DNA from 2 places in the Serratia sp. C2(1) genome. Region 2 is predicted to be linked to the other one. Evidence: riboswitches for the same ligand, from Rfam matches in the RefSeq annotation. Region 2 holds a riboswitch; the other holds the start of a gene.

Region 1 (7,828 bases), on a different contig from region 2:
GATCGCCTCCCCCTCCGGTGGAGGGGGATTAAGGAGGCATTATGACTCAAGCATTGATTATCTTCGCCGTACTGGCCTGGCTGCTGCAAATCGGCCTCGGCGGGTGGCAAATCCGCCATTTCAACCGCGCCTTCGATCGCCTGTGCCGGCAAGGCCGCGTCGGCGTCGGGCGCTCCGGCGGCCGTTTTCAACCCCGGGTCGTGCTGGCGCTGGCTTTCGATGCCGAGCGGCGAGTGTGCGGCAGCCTGCTGATGCGCGGCCTGACCATCTTCGCCCGTCCGCAGCCGCTCACCCATTTGCACGGCCTGCATCAACAGGATTTGCACCCGGATGTGATCTTCCCCGAGGATCGCGCATGTCGGGCTGCACTATCGTTAGCGATTGCCCCTAAATCATGATATTTTCACATTAAAAGACATTACCTTTCATATTGAATTGTTCGCTGAAGGGAAATGCCCACCTCTTGTGAACGGGAATCGCGATGAAACCAAAGCAGCGGCAGGCCGCTATCCTTGAATATCTGCAGCGGCATGGCAAAACGGCAGTGGACGCCCTGGCCGAACATTTCTCCACCACCGGCACCACCATCCGCAAGGATCTCACCCTGCTGGAAGACGAAGGCGAGGTGATACGCACCTACGGCGGCGTGGTGCTCAGCCGCGACGACGGCGACCAGCCGATCGACCGTAAAACCCATATCAACAGCGAAAAGAAACGCCAAATCGCTTACGCCGCCATCAAGCTGATTAACGACGGCGACTCGCTGATTTTCGACGCCGGCAGCACGGTGCTGCAAATGGTGCCGCATCTGGCGCAGTTCAATAACATCACGGTGATGACCAACAGCCTGCATATCGTCAACGCGCTGGTGGAGCTGGACAACGACCAAACCATCCTGATGCCCGGCGGCACCTACCGCAAAAAATCGGCCTCGTTCCACGGCAGCCTGGCGGAGTCGGCGTTCCAGAAGTTCAGCTTCGACAAACTGTTTATTGGCGCGGACGGGGTCGATCTCAACGCCGGCGTCACCACCTTTAACGAGGTGCACAACGTCAGCAAGGCGATGTGCGAGGCTGCCAGCCGCATTATCCTGCTGGTGGATTCGTCGAAATTCGGCCGCAAAAGCCCAAACGTGGTGTGCGACCTGAGCGCCGTGGATACGCTGATCACCGATAAAAACATCAATCCGGATTACCTCGCCGCGCTGCAAGCGAAAGGCATCAATATCATTCTGGTAGGAGATTCCGATGAGTAACGCTACTGCCCTGCTGGCCTTTGCCCGCGAAACGCTGGAAATTGAGCTGACCGAAGCGCAGCGCCTGCTGGCGCGCCTGGACGACAATTTCGTCTGCGCCTGCGAACTGCTGTTGAACTGCCGGGGCAAGGCGGTGATTTCCGGCATCGGCAAATCCGGCCATATCGGCAAAAAAATTGCCGCCTCGCTGGCCAGCACCGGCACTCCGTCGTTCTTCGTCCACCCTGCGGAGGCGCTGCACGGCGATCTCGGCATGATCGGCGCCGACGACGTGGTGGTGTTTATCTCCTATTCCGGCCGCGCCAAGGAGCTGGATTTGATCTTGCCGCTGTTGGCGGAAAATAACATCCCGGTGATCGCCATTACCGGCGGCAAAGAGTCGCCGCTGGCGCTGGCCGCCGCCTGCGTGCTGGACATCAGCGTCGAACGTGAGGCCTGCCCGATGGGGCTGGCGCCCACCTCCAGCGCGGTCAATACGCTGATGATGGGCGACGCACTGGCGATGGCATTGATGCGCCAACGCGGGTTCAACGCCGAAGACTTTGCCCGTTCCCATCCGGGCGGCAGCCTGGGCGCACGCCTGTTGAATCGGGTACACCACCTGATGCGCACCGGCGATCGCCTGCCGCAGGTCAGTGAAAACGCCAATGTGATGGAAGCGATGCTCGAACTGAGCCGCACCGGGCTGGGATTGGTACCGGTGTGCGATGCGCAGCAAAAAGTGGTGGGGGTGTTTACCGACGGCGACCTGCGCCGCTGGCTGGTGAAAGGCAATAGCCTGCAGGATGCGTTGGGCCCGGCCATTACCCGCCCCGGCTACCGCTTGCCGGAACAGTGGCGCGCCGGAGAAGCGCTGGAGGCATTGCACGAACAGCACATCAGCGCCGCGCCGGTGGTCAATCTGGATGGCGTGCTGGTGGGCGCGATCAACCTGCACGATCTGCATCAGGCCGGCATTGGCTGAGTGCGTTACCTCGGGGCGCAGGCAGTTGCGCCCCAGGTCGTTTTATTTCCAGTCGGGATTGCTCTCGAACTGTTTTTTCAGCAGCGCCTTCATGTTTTCGTCCGGCTTGCCCAGCCATTGGTATTTGGCGTACTGCTTCGGATGATCAACCGCTTCCGGCTTATCTGCCACCTCGACGCGCACGCCCCAGGCCTGGGATTTGTCTTCTTTAAACGCCACGATCAAAAAGTTGTTGGCGCAGTCGTGCGGCTTGCACAGATTGCCCACCAGGTAGTTCTGCCCCTTCCAGCTCAGGCTTTGCGCCGGAGTGGAAGTGCCCATCCCCTTGCGCGCCCAGCCCGGCAGGCGAGCCTGCCCCTTCACCATGTTCTGCCAGCTGGTTTGATAGCCCGGCTGCTGGATCACGTCCGAGGTGGTAACAATCTGCTGGGCAACGCTGCCCGCACTGAGGCTGAGTAACGCGCCGAAGATGGCGCAGCGAAGTGCGTTTTGTCCTGTCATGGCCTTCTCCCTTGGTTAAATCCGCTCGTACCCGGCGAGCGCCGGGCATGGATCCAGTCTGACCACAACAACGACAAAAAGTTGAATCACCACCACGCGTGAAAATGATGTACCGGCCCGATACCGTGCCCCACTTCCAGGGTATCTGCCTGCTGCAATGCCTTTTGCAGATAGTCCTTGGCGGCGGCGACCGTGCCGGCCCAGTCTTCATGACGCGGGCGCAACGCAGCCAGCGCAGCGGAAAGCGTGCAGCCGGTGCCGTGCGTATGACGAGTCGCCACGCGCGGTGCAGTGAAGCGCAGTTCCTGCCCCGCGCTGAACAACCAGTCCGGGCTTTCGTTTTCGCTGAGGTGGCCGCCCTTCATCAGCACCGCCTGGCACCCCATGGCCAGCAACGCCCGGCCCTGTTCGCGCATCTGTTGCTCATTTTCCGCCGGGGCGCACGCCAGCAGGGCCGCCGCCTCCGGCAGGTTCGGCGTGATGATCGACACCTGCGGCAGCAGTTCGCGGCGGATAGACTCTACCGCCTCCGGCGCCAGCAGGGGATCGCCGCTTTTCGCCAGCATCACCGTGTCCAGCACCACGAACGGCGGCCGGTAATGCCGCAGGCGTTCGGCCACCGCCTGCACGATATCGGCGTTGGCCAGCATGCCGATCTTGGCGCTGTCGATGCGCACGTCGCTGAATACCGAATCCAACTGGGCGGCGACAAACGCCGGATCGATGTTATATACCGACTGTACGCCACGAGTATTTTGCGCCACCAGCGCGGTGATCACGGAAGTGCCGTAAGCCCCCAGTGCAGAAAAGGCTTTCAGATCGGCCTGGATGCCGGCGCCGCCGCTCGGATCGGTGCCGGCGATGGTCAAAGCGTTAATCCGTTTCATTGCAGCTCCTCCGCACGCAGTTGATACAGGGCGTCGAGGAACGCCGGGGTAAAGCTGCCCGGCCCCGTAGCCCGGTGCGTGGCCCGCTCGCCGCAAAGCGACATCACCCGGCAAGCGGTCGCGACGTTGTCCAGCCGATCGCCCGACAGGCTGCAAAATGCCGCCACCACCGCCGACAGCGCGCAACCTGTGCCCACCACCCGCGTCATCAGCGCATCGCCACCGGCGACCGCCCAGTCGCGCCGGCCATCGGTGATGTAATCCACCACGCCGGTTACCGCCACCACCGCGCCGCTGAGCTGCGCCAGTTCCCGTGCCGCCGGCAAAGCCGCCAGCGAGTCGTCGGTGCTGTCTACGCCGCGCCCGGCGCTCTGCCGGCCGCTCAGCGCCATAATTTCAGACGCGTTGCCCCGGATCGCCGCCGGCTTCTCGCCCAGCAAACGACGGGCAAAGGCGGTGCGGTACGCCAACCCGCCTACCGCCACCGGATCCAGCGTCCAGGGCGTTCCCGCCAAATTGGCGGCTTCTACCGCCACCAGCATGGATTCGGCGCGCGAGGCATTGAGAGTACCGATGTTGATTAACAGGGCACTCGCCATCTGGCTGAACTGCGCCGCTTCGGTCGGTTCCACCACCATCGCCGGGGAAGCGCCAAGCGCCAGCAATACGTTAGCCGTCAGCTCCTGCACCACTTCGTTGGTCAGGCAGTGAATCAGCGGGGGCTGTTGTTTGAATTGGGTCAGACAGGCCGCGGCGCGGGCGCCGGGTAAAGCATCAGGTCGAGCGAACATATTCCTCCCAACCGGCGTTCAAGAAGGCGGGTACCGGTTGGGGCACCGAGACTTCCCTACGCTGGCATAATCCAGATCAGGTAATACGGGTAAAATCTCAGCCCCTTGGGGCACCCCGAGTCAAGGAGGCCATTATTGGGGTTGCTGCCGGTGAGGTCAATCGCGCTATAGTGTCAAAAAACAAAAAGGAGCTGCCATGCAAACAAGACCCTACCGAGAAGCCGATCGCCCGTTCTTGCGCACCCTTTATCTGGCTGCGCGCAAGGCGGCGTTCACGTGGCGCGATACCGAAGATTACCGGCTGGAGGATTTCGACCGCTCGACGCTGGGCGAGGATATCTGGGTGGCGGAAGATCAGGGAAAACTGCTGGGGTTCGTGTCGATCTATCGCCAGGATAACTTTATTCACAACCTGTATGTCGATCCTCACTTGCCGCCACGCGGCGTCGGCACGGCCCTGCTGCAAGCGGCGGAGCGAACCTTTACCGCGACCGGCTCGCTGAAATGCCTGGTGAAAAACGAGAAGGCGCTGGCGTTTTACCATAAGCATGGCTGGCAAAAGATCACCACCGGCAACGACGGCGGCGAAGAATACTACCTGCTGCATTCGCCTAAAAAATAGTCTTGTCTGCTGTGAACCAAACCTGAAAAGGCCTGACATCGTCAGGCCTCTGGAGCGGCTCAGGCTACAAGCCGCGGGTTACCCTTGCAAAACGATATCCTGCATCGCAGGGATATAACCGTAATCATAGACCTCGCGTACAAAGGAACGGTCGCCTTCCAGCACAATGCGTACCGTTGGCGCCTCAGTCCCGCCGATACGGTAATCTTCGCCGACGGTCGGCACGCTGTCGATAAACGACGTCACCAAACCATTCGGCATCACGCAGTGCGAATACGTCTGGAAAGGCTGTTCCGGCGGGTTACCCAGTACCAGGCCTGAGGCGTTCATCGGCGTGTAAGGCCCGGTCAGGCTATCGCTGACAAAACCGTATACCCCATCCGGCCCGGTCAGCCCTTCGGCATAGGTGAACTTATGGCTGATGGTGAACAGGTAATACTTGCCGTCCTGGAACACGTAGTGCGGGCGTTCGGTCTGATCGTTGACGCCCACCGCCGTGACCAGCGGCGGCAAAATCTCCCACTCTTCACCGCTGTGATCCTTCGCCACCGCCAGGCCGATACAGCCCACCTGGAAACGTGCGCCGCCCACCTCTTCATGGCCCGGCGGCACCAGCCCCAACTCATCCGGACCAACCACATGCGAACCGCGATCGCCGGCTACGTTGCCTTCGAACACCATATACAGCTTGCCATCCTGCGGATCGATAAACGGGCTTGGGTCACGGAAGTTCCAGTAGGCATTCTGCGCTTCGGTCTGGTAATACACCCCATCGGCCTCGAACAGCGATTTCACCTCGTTGAAGTCCTGCAGTTGCACGCCGTCATCCGACGTCACAATGCGGCCGCGCACTTTGGCAATGGTGGCACCCGGTGTCACGCAGGTGTAATACAGGTCGATGTCGCCTTCGTTATTCAACAAGATCGGGGTACCGGCCCATTCACGCGTCGTCGGTGAAACCCCTTCCGCCATCACCCGGCCGCCGAAGATCCAGTCTTTGCCGGTACGGGAATACCAGTAACACATGCGTGCACGGCCGTGGCGATCTTCCCAGTCACGCTTGATGTCGTAATTGCCATTGCCATCAATATACTGGGGGTCATGCGGATGGCGATCGGCGGTCAGCGTCAAAATCACTGACCAGCCGTTGACGGAGACCACGGTGCCATCCAGGGTGCGCAGCGGCATGGTGTCCCAAATGAACACGCTGTCACTCATTACCGGAAAATCGGCGCTCACCAAAGGTTGCGTGGTGGTCGGATCCTTTTCGTTGACTTTCAGCGCCTCTGCGCGGGTCCAAATGGTCGGTTTGTAATTTACGTTTGTCATAATGATTTCCTCTTAGCAAGTAGGCTCCCCCATGCCGGGAACGACGGCGGCAGGAGCACGATGAGCGCGGCAAAATTTGGCACGCTGCGGCTGATGAGTGGCCGTGTCGCTATATTGCTAAATCGGTTTGGCTAATGCATGCGGTTAGGTTTGTGTGAGGCGCCAGACAAACCCTAAAGGTAAGAATGGCGAAATGAGTGGGTTAAGAGAGGGACAACCGGGTTAGCCGCTGTGAGCCGAGAGCCTTTCAGCGCTGCCAAACGTCAATGCAATAATGCGAATGGATTTCATTTGCGTTAAAGACTATCCTCCGGTTTATCTCTTACAGGCTATTCAAGGAATGGACATGCAACATCAAACGGATACCCGTTTCCCGGACGCCGCGGCGGCGGACTACGATCGCCGTATTCTGACGCTGGTACCCGGCTATCAGTTCGCCCAGTCGCTGCTGACCGCCACCCTGGCGCAGACGTTACCGCCGCAGGCGCGGCTGCTGCTGGCCGGTTGCGGCACCGGCAGCGAACTGATTGCGTTGGCGGATATCGGCCCGCAATGGCTTTTCAGCGCCGTGGAACCTTCCGCCGGCATGCTGGCGGCTGCACGAAGCAAGGCGGAAATGGCAGGCTGTGAACCGCGAGTCACCTTCCACCAGCAACTGCTGTCTCAGGCGCCGCAAGGGCTGCACGACGCCGCCGTTTGTTCGCTGGTGCTGCACTTTATTGCCGATGACGGCGCCAAGCAGGCCTTCCTGCAACAGTTGGCCGCACGGTTGTCGCCAGGTGCGCCGCTGCTGCTGTTCGACTATCAGCCGGATGGCCTGCCGGTCAGCCACTATCAGCATTGGCTGCAAAGCGCCGGGCATTCCCTCGACGGCGCACGTGAGGTGATTGAACGCACCCGCAGCAACTGGCATCCGCTAACGGCGCAGCGCGCCCGATTGCTGCTGACGGAAAGCGGTTTTACCTCACCGCAGTTGCTGTGCGACGCGCTGGGTTTCCGGCTGTCATTGCTCTACCGCCGCGCCTGAGGCCGGCATGCCACGCAGCGTCAGCCACCAGAACAGCAAGGCGACCAGGCTGACGCCCGCCCCCAACCAACACACGCCGGGCCAACCCGCCACGGCGTAGACATGGGTGCTGGCAAAGGCACCCAACCCACTGCCCACCGCGTAAAACAGCATATAACAGCCCACCAACCGGCTGTGGGCCTGCGGGTGTGCGCTAAAAATCATGCTCTGGTTCAGCACGTGAATCGCCTGCCCGGCCAGATCGAGCAACACAATGCCGACCACCAGCCACGCCAGGCCGTAGCCCAGCATGCCGAGCGGCAGCCAGGCCAGCACCAACAACAGCAGGCAGACACCGCTCGCCACTTGCCCCAATCCGCGATCCGCCAGATGCCCGGCGCGCACCGCCGCCAGCGCACCCACCGCCCCGACCAAACCGAAGGCGCCAATCACCGAATGTGAAAAATTGAACG
Region 2 (7,828 bases):
GAACTTCGGCTGCGGATCCTCGCGCGAGCATGCGCCCTGGGCGCTGACCGACTACGGTTTCAAAGTGGTGATAGCGCCAAGCTTCGCCGATATTTTTTACGGTAACTCGTTCAACAACCAGCTGCTGCCGGTGGCGCTGAGCGAACAGGACGTGGATACGCTGTTCAAGCTGGTGGCTGAAAACGAAGGTACCGAGTTTGTGGTGGATCTGGAAAATCAGACGGTGAATGCCGGTGGCAAAAGCTATCCGTTCGAGATCGACAGCTTCCGCCGCCACTGCATGATCCACGGGTTGGACAGCATCGGTCTCACGCTGCAACACGAAGCGGACATCTCCCGCTACGAGGCGCAACAGCCGGCGTTTCTGAACTGATCATCTTCTTAATGCCCTAAATAATTGGCGCTGCGGCAAGGCGGCAAGTAAGTAAATCCCCTGTCACTTAGCTCACTAAGTGACAGGGGGCGCTCACGCAGCCAACACAGCGGTAGCGCCAAGTATGACGGGGATTACCAGTAACCCAACCACTTCCACCACGCCCCGCCGATCAGGATCCAGATCAGCAAGTTAACCACGCTCACGACAAAGCCGGTTTTCCACCATTCTCCCAGCGTCACGTAACCGGAACCGAAGACAATAGGCGCAGTGCCGGTACCGTAATGGGTCAGCGACATCATCAGTGAAGAAGCGAACGCCAGAATCAACCCCAGCAGCGCCGGCGGTGCGCCCAAGGTCATTCCTGCAGCCAGGAAGGCGGCAAACATCGCGGTAACGTGGGCGGTAGCGCTGGCGAAGAAATAATGCGAATAGAGATAGATGGCGGTCAGCAAGATGGCACCGCCCACCCAGCTCATGCCCATGTGGTCGATGCCGCTGCCGACGGAGTGCGACAGCCAGTCAATCAGCCCCAGCTTGCCGAGAAAGCTGGCCATCATCACCAGCGCGGAGAACCATACCACCGTATCCCAGGCCCCTTTGTGCTTGAGCACGTCCTCCCAACTCAGCACGCCGGTCGCCAACAGCACCGCCAGGCCGATCAGCGCCGCCGTGGTCGGGTTTACCAGCCAGGCTGGGCCAAAGATCATCGCCGGGATGCCGGCCCACAGCACCAGCAGCAGGGCAAACACCCCTAAAGTGATTTTCTCCGGCAGCGTCACCGGGCCCAACTCTGTGAGTTTTTCCCGCGCAAAACGCGGTGCATCCGGGGTGCTTTTAATTTCCGGCGGGTACAACAGATAGAGCACCAGCGGTATCGCCACCAACGAACAGAGCCCCGGCACCAGTGCCGCGAGCGCCCACATCGACCATGACAGCTCCAGGCTGCCGCCGGTGCCTTTGGCGATCAGGCTGACGATCAAAGGGTTAGACGCGGTGGCGGTAATAAACATCGCCGAGCTCACCGGGTTGATATTGTAATTCACCAGTGCCAAATAACGGCCAATCTTGCCAGAAGTGTTCAACTCCGGCTTGGATCCGAAGCTGTCGGCGATCGACTTCATTATCGGATGAATAATCCCGCCGCCGCGGGCGGTATTGCTCGGGGTAACCGGCGCTAAAGTGAGTTCCGCCAGCGTCAGCGCGTAGGCGATACCCAGCGTCTTTTTGCCGAACAGGGAAATGAAATAGTAACCGATCCGTGAGCCCAACCCGGTTTTGTTGAGGCTAAAGGAGATCATGATCGAGAAGCCAATCAGCCAAATCAGCTGATTGGAAAAACCGCTGAGCGCATCCTCCAGCGCCGCTCCCGGCTTGCCGGGATTAGTCACGCCGGTGATCGCCACCAGCGCGATGGCCACCACGGAAACGGCGCCAATCGGCATCGCCTTGCCGATGATGGCGATGATAGTGCCGATAAACAGCGCCAGCAGATGCCAGGCATTGGGCGTAACCCCTTCAGGAACCGGGATAACAAACCAAATAAGCAAAGTGGCGGCAACGGCACACAGAGAGGGGACGGGTTTAAGCGGTGTTAGTTTGTCCATGGCATACCCAAATGGTCTAAAAGGATCGGCATCTCAGCAGCAAGATGGGCAAGAGCGCCGCAATCGCGCTCCGGGTCCGTTTAGCTTGGGGTTCTGGCGTAATGTTCTCAATGACATGCGTCAAGGTTAATGACGTTAGCGTTTACACTTCTCGTACGCGGGCGCTGATCCACAGCGCCACCACCGCCAGGGCCGTCGCCAGCCAGTAAACCGCATAGTGTCCCAGGTTTTCCACCAGCGCGCCTTGCAGTACGCCGGCCAGGATCACCCCGGTAGAAATGCTGTTGGTAAACAAGGTAGTCGCCGCACCCGGCCGCCCGGGCATCAGATCCTGGAAATAGAGCATGCCGATACCGGCGATGATGCCGATAAATACGGCGTTGAACAGTTGCAACACCATCAACGCCAGCTTGAATTTAAATACCACCAACCCGGCATAAAACAAAATGCCGGCCGCCACGGCAAACAGCATCATATTGCGCTTGCCGAAACGTTTGACGTAGTAACCGGCCAGCAGCATCGCCGGGATCTCAAGCCCGGCAGCCGTGCCCATCAACAACCCCGCAAGGTTCTCCGGCAGGCCCAGATCGGCGGTGATATACAGCGGCATATCGATGATGTACAGGGTATTGCAAGTCCACATCAGCATAGAGGCGATAAACAGCCGCCGTACATCGGGGTTTCGCCAGGCGCCGGCGGGCGCTATCGGGGCCGAAGGCCCACCGTCCAGCGCATCGCCCTGCTCCACCGACGGGGTGCGCGGCACAGAAGGCAGGGTAAACCACACCAGCAAGGCGCAGATCGCGAAGGTGGCGGCGGCGATCATAAACATCCAGGTAAAGCCGTAGTTCAACGCCAGCGTGAACGCCAGAGGTGGGCCAATCACCCACGCCAGCGACAATTGCGCACGCATGACCGAACTGAACATCACCACTTCACGCGCCGAGCTGTCGGCATATTCCCGCGCCAGCGCGAAAATCTGCGGCATGGCGGTATTGGCAATCGCCGACATCAGCACCCCGGCGGTGATCAGCGTCAGGTAGTCGCGGTTGAAGGCAAACAACAGGCAGTTGCCGACCGCCATCAGGCAACACACCAGGATCAGCGTGCGCCGGTCACCGCGCGTATCCGAACGCTTGGCCAGCAGAAAACTGACGACGATGCCGGCAATGGCGTTGACGGTGTAGAACAACCCCACCCACAGCGGCCGTACCTTGACTTCGGTGGTAAGGAACAGGCTCAGCGTCGGCGCCAACAGCGCCCCGGCGATCCCGGAAAGAAAAGCAATCAACAAGAATGCGGCAAAGACGGGATTAAAGCGGCGCGGCAACCAGTACAGTCGTTTCATATCTTCGTCCCTGCCCCTAAAGCGGAAGACAAAACCTTAGGCTACGGTGAAAAAATTGCAAGAACATCATCGCGGCCAATAATAAAAAAACCAGTGGGTATGACCCCACTGGCTGGTGAACAACACCATTACTCAGAAACTTTTTTGCTGCCGCAAACTCAGAGATGCTCGCGATATTGCTTGTCCGTCATATCGAGGCTACGCCCCACCGTTGCACGTGAGCGCCGCTGGCGGTCATTTGGGCGTGCAGCAAGGCGCGTGTCGTGAGGTTTGGTGGGCCAAATAAGCGGCGCGCAACACAGATGTGCGCTCAAATGGCCCCAGCCCTTCGGGTCGCGCCCCAAAAACCCGTTTTCTGTGTTGGCGGGCTTGCCCATAGCCCACTATGGGCTGCTCCCTTCGTCGGGATAACGGGCTTTTGGGTCTGCGACGGCACCACGGTCAACGGTGGGACGTAGCCTAAGATCCCACTGTGTCAGATGGGCCAACATATCCAGCCGGGCCTGTTCCGGCACCAGGCCCAGCCAGTCGGCGTGCTGGCGGCGCACCGCGCTGAAATAGCGCTGATAGAACTGTTCTGACAAGAAAGCTTTCATCATTCGCCCTCCCCCTTTCATTGAGGAAAATTATCGGCGTAATATGGGGAAAGATAAATTGATGAATTGATGCCGGAGCCTTCCTCTTTTATGTCTACCTCACGTTTGCAACAGCAGTTCATTCGCCTGTGGCAGCGCTGCCACGGCGAGACCACCGACACCACGCTGCAAGAGTTGGCCGAAGTGCTCACTTGCTCGCGCCGTCACGTGCGTTCATTGCTCGGTGCCATGCAACAACAAGGGTGGCTGACCTGGCAAGCGGAATCGGGGCGCGGCAAGCGTTCGCGGCTCACCTTCCACTACACCGGCCTGGCGCTGCAGCAGCAGCGGGCAGAAGAGCTGCTGGAGCAGGACCGCATCGATCAACTGGTGCAACTGGTCGGCGATAAAAACGTGGTGCGGCAAATGTTGCTGTCCCAGCTTGGGCGCAGCTTTCGGCAGGGTAAACACATCTTGCGCGTACTCTACTATCGCCAGTTGTACAACCTGCTGCCCGGCTCGGCGCTGCGCCGTTCGGAAATTCACCTGGCCCGGCAGATTTTCAGCGGCCTGACGCGGATAAACGAGGAAAACGGGGAACTGGAGTCGGACCTGGCTCATCACTGGCAGCCGCTGACGCCCTTGCACTGGCGTTTTTATCTGCGCCCGGCGATACATTTTCATCACGGCCGCGAGCTGGAAATGGACGATGTGATTAGCTCCCTCACTCGTCTGATCCCTCAGCCGCTGTTTTCGCATATCGAGAGCGTGACCTCACCGACGCCTTTCGTGATTGACGTGCATCTGCACAGCCCCGATTACTGGTTGCCCTGGCTGCTGGGCAGCGTGCCTGCCATGATCCTGCCGCGCGAATGGCAAAGCATGCCGGAGTTCTCGCGCCATCCGGTCGGCACCGGGCCGTACAGCGTGGTACGCAACCACCGCAGCCAGATGAAAATCCACGCCTTCGATGACTACTTCGGCTACCGGGCACTGATTGATGAGGTGAATATCTGGGTGTTGCCGGAGCTTACCGAAGAGCTGGTGCATTCCGGCGTGCAACTGCAGGCGGATGACACCGGCAACAACGAACTGGAAAGCCGGCTGGAGGAAGGCTGCTATTTCCTGCTGTTCGATCAACGCTCTCCTTTGGCGGCCGATCCGGCCATTCGCAGCTGGCTGTGCGAGCTGATTAATCCCATCTCGCTGCTGAGTAATGCCGGGCCGGTTTATCAACGCTATTGGTCACCGGCCTATGGCATCCTGCCGCGCTGGCATCACAATCGTGCGCTGGCGCAACAACCCAAGCCGGCCGGGCTGACCGCGTTGACGCTGACCTACTACAGTGAACACTCGGAATTCCACGCCATTCAACAGGCAATTGAACCGCTGTTGGCGCTGCACGGGGTGCGGCTTAACGTGCAGGTGGTGAGCTACGACGCCTGGCATAAGGGGGAAGCGGCCAGCGATCTGTGGTTGGGTAGCGCCAACTTCTACCTGCCGCTGGAGTTTTCGCTGTTCGCCACCCTGTATGAGCTGCCGCTGATGCAGCACTGCATGAATGAAGATCTCGCCGCAGATGCGGCGCTGTGGCGCGCCAATGCCCTGCCGCTGGCGGATTTTTGCCAACGATTGGTCAAGGGTCACCAGTTACACCCGCTGTTTCATCACTGGCTGCAACTGCATGGCCAGCGCAGCATGCGCGGCGTGCGAATGAATACCCTTGGCTGGTTTGATTTTAAATCCGCCTGGTTTGCGCCGCCGGAAGCATAAGCGCCTTTCGCCGACGCCCGTTAGTCTCTACAATAGCGCCGTCTCAACGGGGTGCGAAACGGTGGCGGCGCGATGAAAACGCGGTGCGCAGGTTTTGCTGAGAACAAACCCGTCGAACCTGATCCGGTCAATACCGGCGGAGGGATTTGAGCATAGCGACCCGGTTTAATCACCTCGCCCTCAGATACCTTTGCCCCCTTATCTTTCAGGAGTGCAAAGTGGTCAAAAAAAGCCTGCCCTTATTACTGTTGTTGTGCGCCGTACCGGTGTTTGCCAAACCCACGCTGACGGTCTACACCTATGATTCCTTCGCGGCCGACTGGGGCCCTGGCCCGGCGGTGAAAAAAGCGTTCGAAGCGGACTGCAACTGCGAGCTGAAATTCGTCGCGCTGGAAGACGGCGTTTCGCTGCTTAACCGCTTGCGCATGGAAGGGAAAAACAGCGCTGCCGACGTGGTGCTGGGGCTGGACAACAACCTGTTGCAGGCCGCGCAGCAAACCGGCCTATTCGCGCCTAGCCGCATTGACGGCGCCAAACTGAGCGTGCCGGGCGGCTGGCAGGATAAAACCTTCGTGCCTTATGACTACGGTTACTTTGCCTTCGTTTACAACAAAGAAAAGCTGAAAAACCCGCCAAAGAGCCTGCAGGAACTGGTCAACGGCGATCAAAACTGGAAGGTGATCTACGAAGACCCGCGCACCAGCACCCCAGGCCTGGGCCTGCTGCTGTGGATGCAGAAAGTGTTTGGCGACAAAGCGCCGGAAGCCTGGCAGAAACTGGCGAAGAAAACCGTCACCGTCACCAAGGGGTGGAGCGAAGCCTACGGCCTATTCCTGAAAGGCGAAGGCGATCTGGTGCTCAGCTATACCACCTCCCCGGCTTATCATCTGATCGAAGAGAAGAAAGACAGCTACGCCGCGGCCAACTTCAGCGAAGGCCATTATTTGCAGGTGGAAGTGGCGGGCAAACTCAAGGCCGGCAAGCAGCCTGAACTGGCGGAGCGCTTCATGCAGTTTATGGTGACCCCGGCGTTCCAGAACGCCATCCCAACCGGTAACTGGATGTACCCGGTGATCAAGACTCAACTGCCGGCAGGCTTTGATCAAATGACCGTCCCCCAGACCGCGCTGCAATACAGCGCCGAAGAGGTCGCCAAACAACGCGGTAGCTGGATCCGGGCATGGCAAACCGCCGTCAGTCGCTGATCCCGCACTGGCTCTGGCCGGGGCTGCTGGCCGCCGGCCTGATCCTGGCCGTCGCCGCGCTGGCGATGGGCTCGCTGTGGCGGCACGCACCGGAAAGCGATTGGCGCGGCCTGTGGCAGGACAGCTACCTGTGGCACGTAGTCCGCTTTACCTTCTGGCAGGCATTGCTGTCCGCGCTGATCTCGGTGCTACCCGCCATAGCGCTGGCCCGAGCGCTGTACCGCCGCCGCTTCCCCGGCAGACTGTTGCTCCTGCGGCTGTGCGCCATGACGCTGGTACTGCCGGTATTGGTGGCGGTATTCGGCCTGCTCAGCGTGTATGGCCGACAGGGCTGGCTGGCATCGCTGTGCGGCTGGCTCGGCATCAACTACAGTTTTTCCCCCTATGGTCTGCAGGGCATCCTGCTGGCGCATATGTTCTTCAATCTGCCACTGGCCGCCCGCCTGCTGCTGCAGGCGTTGGAAAATATTCCGGTCGAACAGCGCCAACTGGCGGCTCAGCTCGGCATGAACGGCTGGCAACAGTTCCGCTTCGTCGAGTGGCCGGCGCTGCGTCGCCAGACCCTGCCTAGCGGCGCACTGATCTTCATGCTCTGTTTCGCCAGCTTCGCCACCGTGCTGTCACTGGGCGGTGGGCCGCAGGCCACCACCATAGAACTGGCGATCTACCAGGCGCTCAGCTATGACTACGATCTTAGCCGCGCCGCCCTGCTGGCACTGATCCAGTTGGCGTGCTGTCTGGGGCTGGTCGTGCTCAGCCAGCGCCTGAGCCAGGCGCTGCCGGTCGGCAGCACCCAGGCCCACATCTGGCGTAATCCCGAAGACAGCCTGTGGCGTCGCGCCAGCGATTTTCTGCTGATCGCCGCCGCCCTGCTGCTGCTGCTGCCCCCGCTGCTGGCGGTAATTGCCGATGGCGCCAATCAGACGATGGTCACCGTCCTGCAACAG

What was found. Region 2 has a riboswitch for thiamine pyrophosphate ahead of thiB (thiamine ABC transporter substrate binding subunit). Riboswitches for the same ligand answer to the same signal wherever they lie in the genome.
Region 1: it holds a riboswitch for thiamine pyrophosphate, as region 2 does, so the genes downstream of both, thiM (hydroxyethylthiazole kinase) here and thiB (thiamine ABC transporter substrate binding subunit) in region 2, are expected to answer to the same signal.

What each region holds. Positions count from the first base shown of each region.
Region 1 is NZ_JAZFBA010000001.1:191,484-199,311, reverse strand. Features, by position in the region: gene gutM (transcriptional regulator GutM) at 42-398, shown strand; gene srlR (glucitol operon DNA-binding transcriptional repressor SrlR) at 482-1,255, shown strand; gene gutQ (arabinose-5-phosphate isomerase GutQ) at 1,248-2,219, shown strand; gene V2S86_RS00955 (inhibitor of vertebrate lysozyme family protein) at 2,262-2,720, opposite strand; gene thiD (bifunctional hydroxymethylpyrimidine kinase/phosphomethylpyrimidine kinase) at 2,807-3,607, opposite strand; gene thiM (hydroxyethylthiazole kinase) at 3,604-4,398, opposite strand; TPP riboswitch at 4,435-4,526, opposite strand; gene V2S86_RS00940 (GNAT family N-acetyltransferase) at 4,595-5,020, shown strand; gene V2S86_RS00935 (glycoside hydrolase family 68 protein) at 5,099-6,349, opposite strand; gene V2S86_RS00930 (class I SAM-dependent methyltransferase) at 6,696-7,376, shown strand; gene V2S86_RS00925 (MFS transporter) at 7,353-7,828, opposite strand, start outside.
Region 2 is NZ_JAZFBA010000002.1:391,952-399,779, reverse strand. Features, by position in the region: gene leuD (3-isopropylmalate dehydratase small subunit) at 1-373, shown strand, start outside; gene V2S86_RS17420 (DASS family sodium-coupled anion symporter) at 508-1,980, opposite strand; gene V2S86_RS17415 (MFS transporter) at 2,123-3,328, opposite strand; gene sgrT (glucose uptake inhibitor SgrT) at 3,712-3,924, opposite strand; gene sgrR (HTH-type transcriptional regulator SgrR) at 4,015-5,676, shown strand; TPP riboswitch at 5,714-5,839, shown strand; gene thiB (thiamine ABC transporter substrate binding subunit) at 5,895-6,881, shown strand; gene thiP (thiamine/thiamine pyrophosphate ABC transporter permease ThiP) at 6,857-7,828, shown strand, end outside.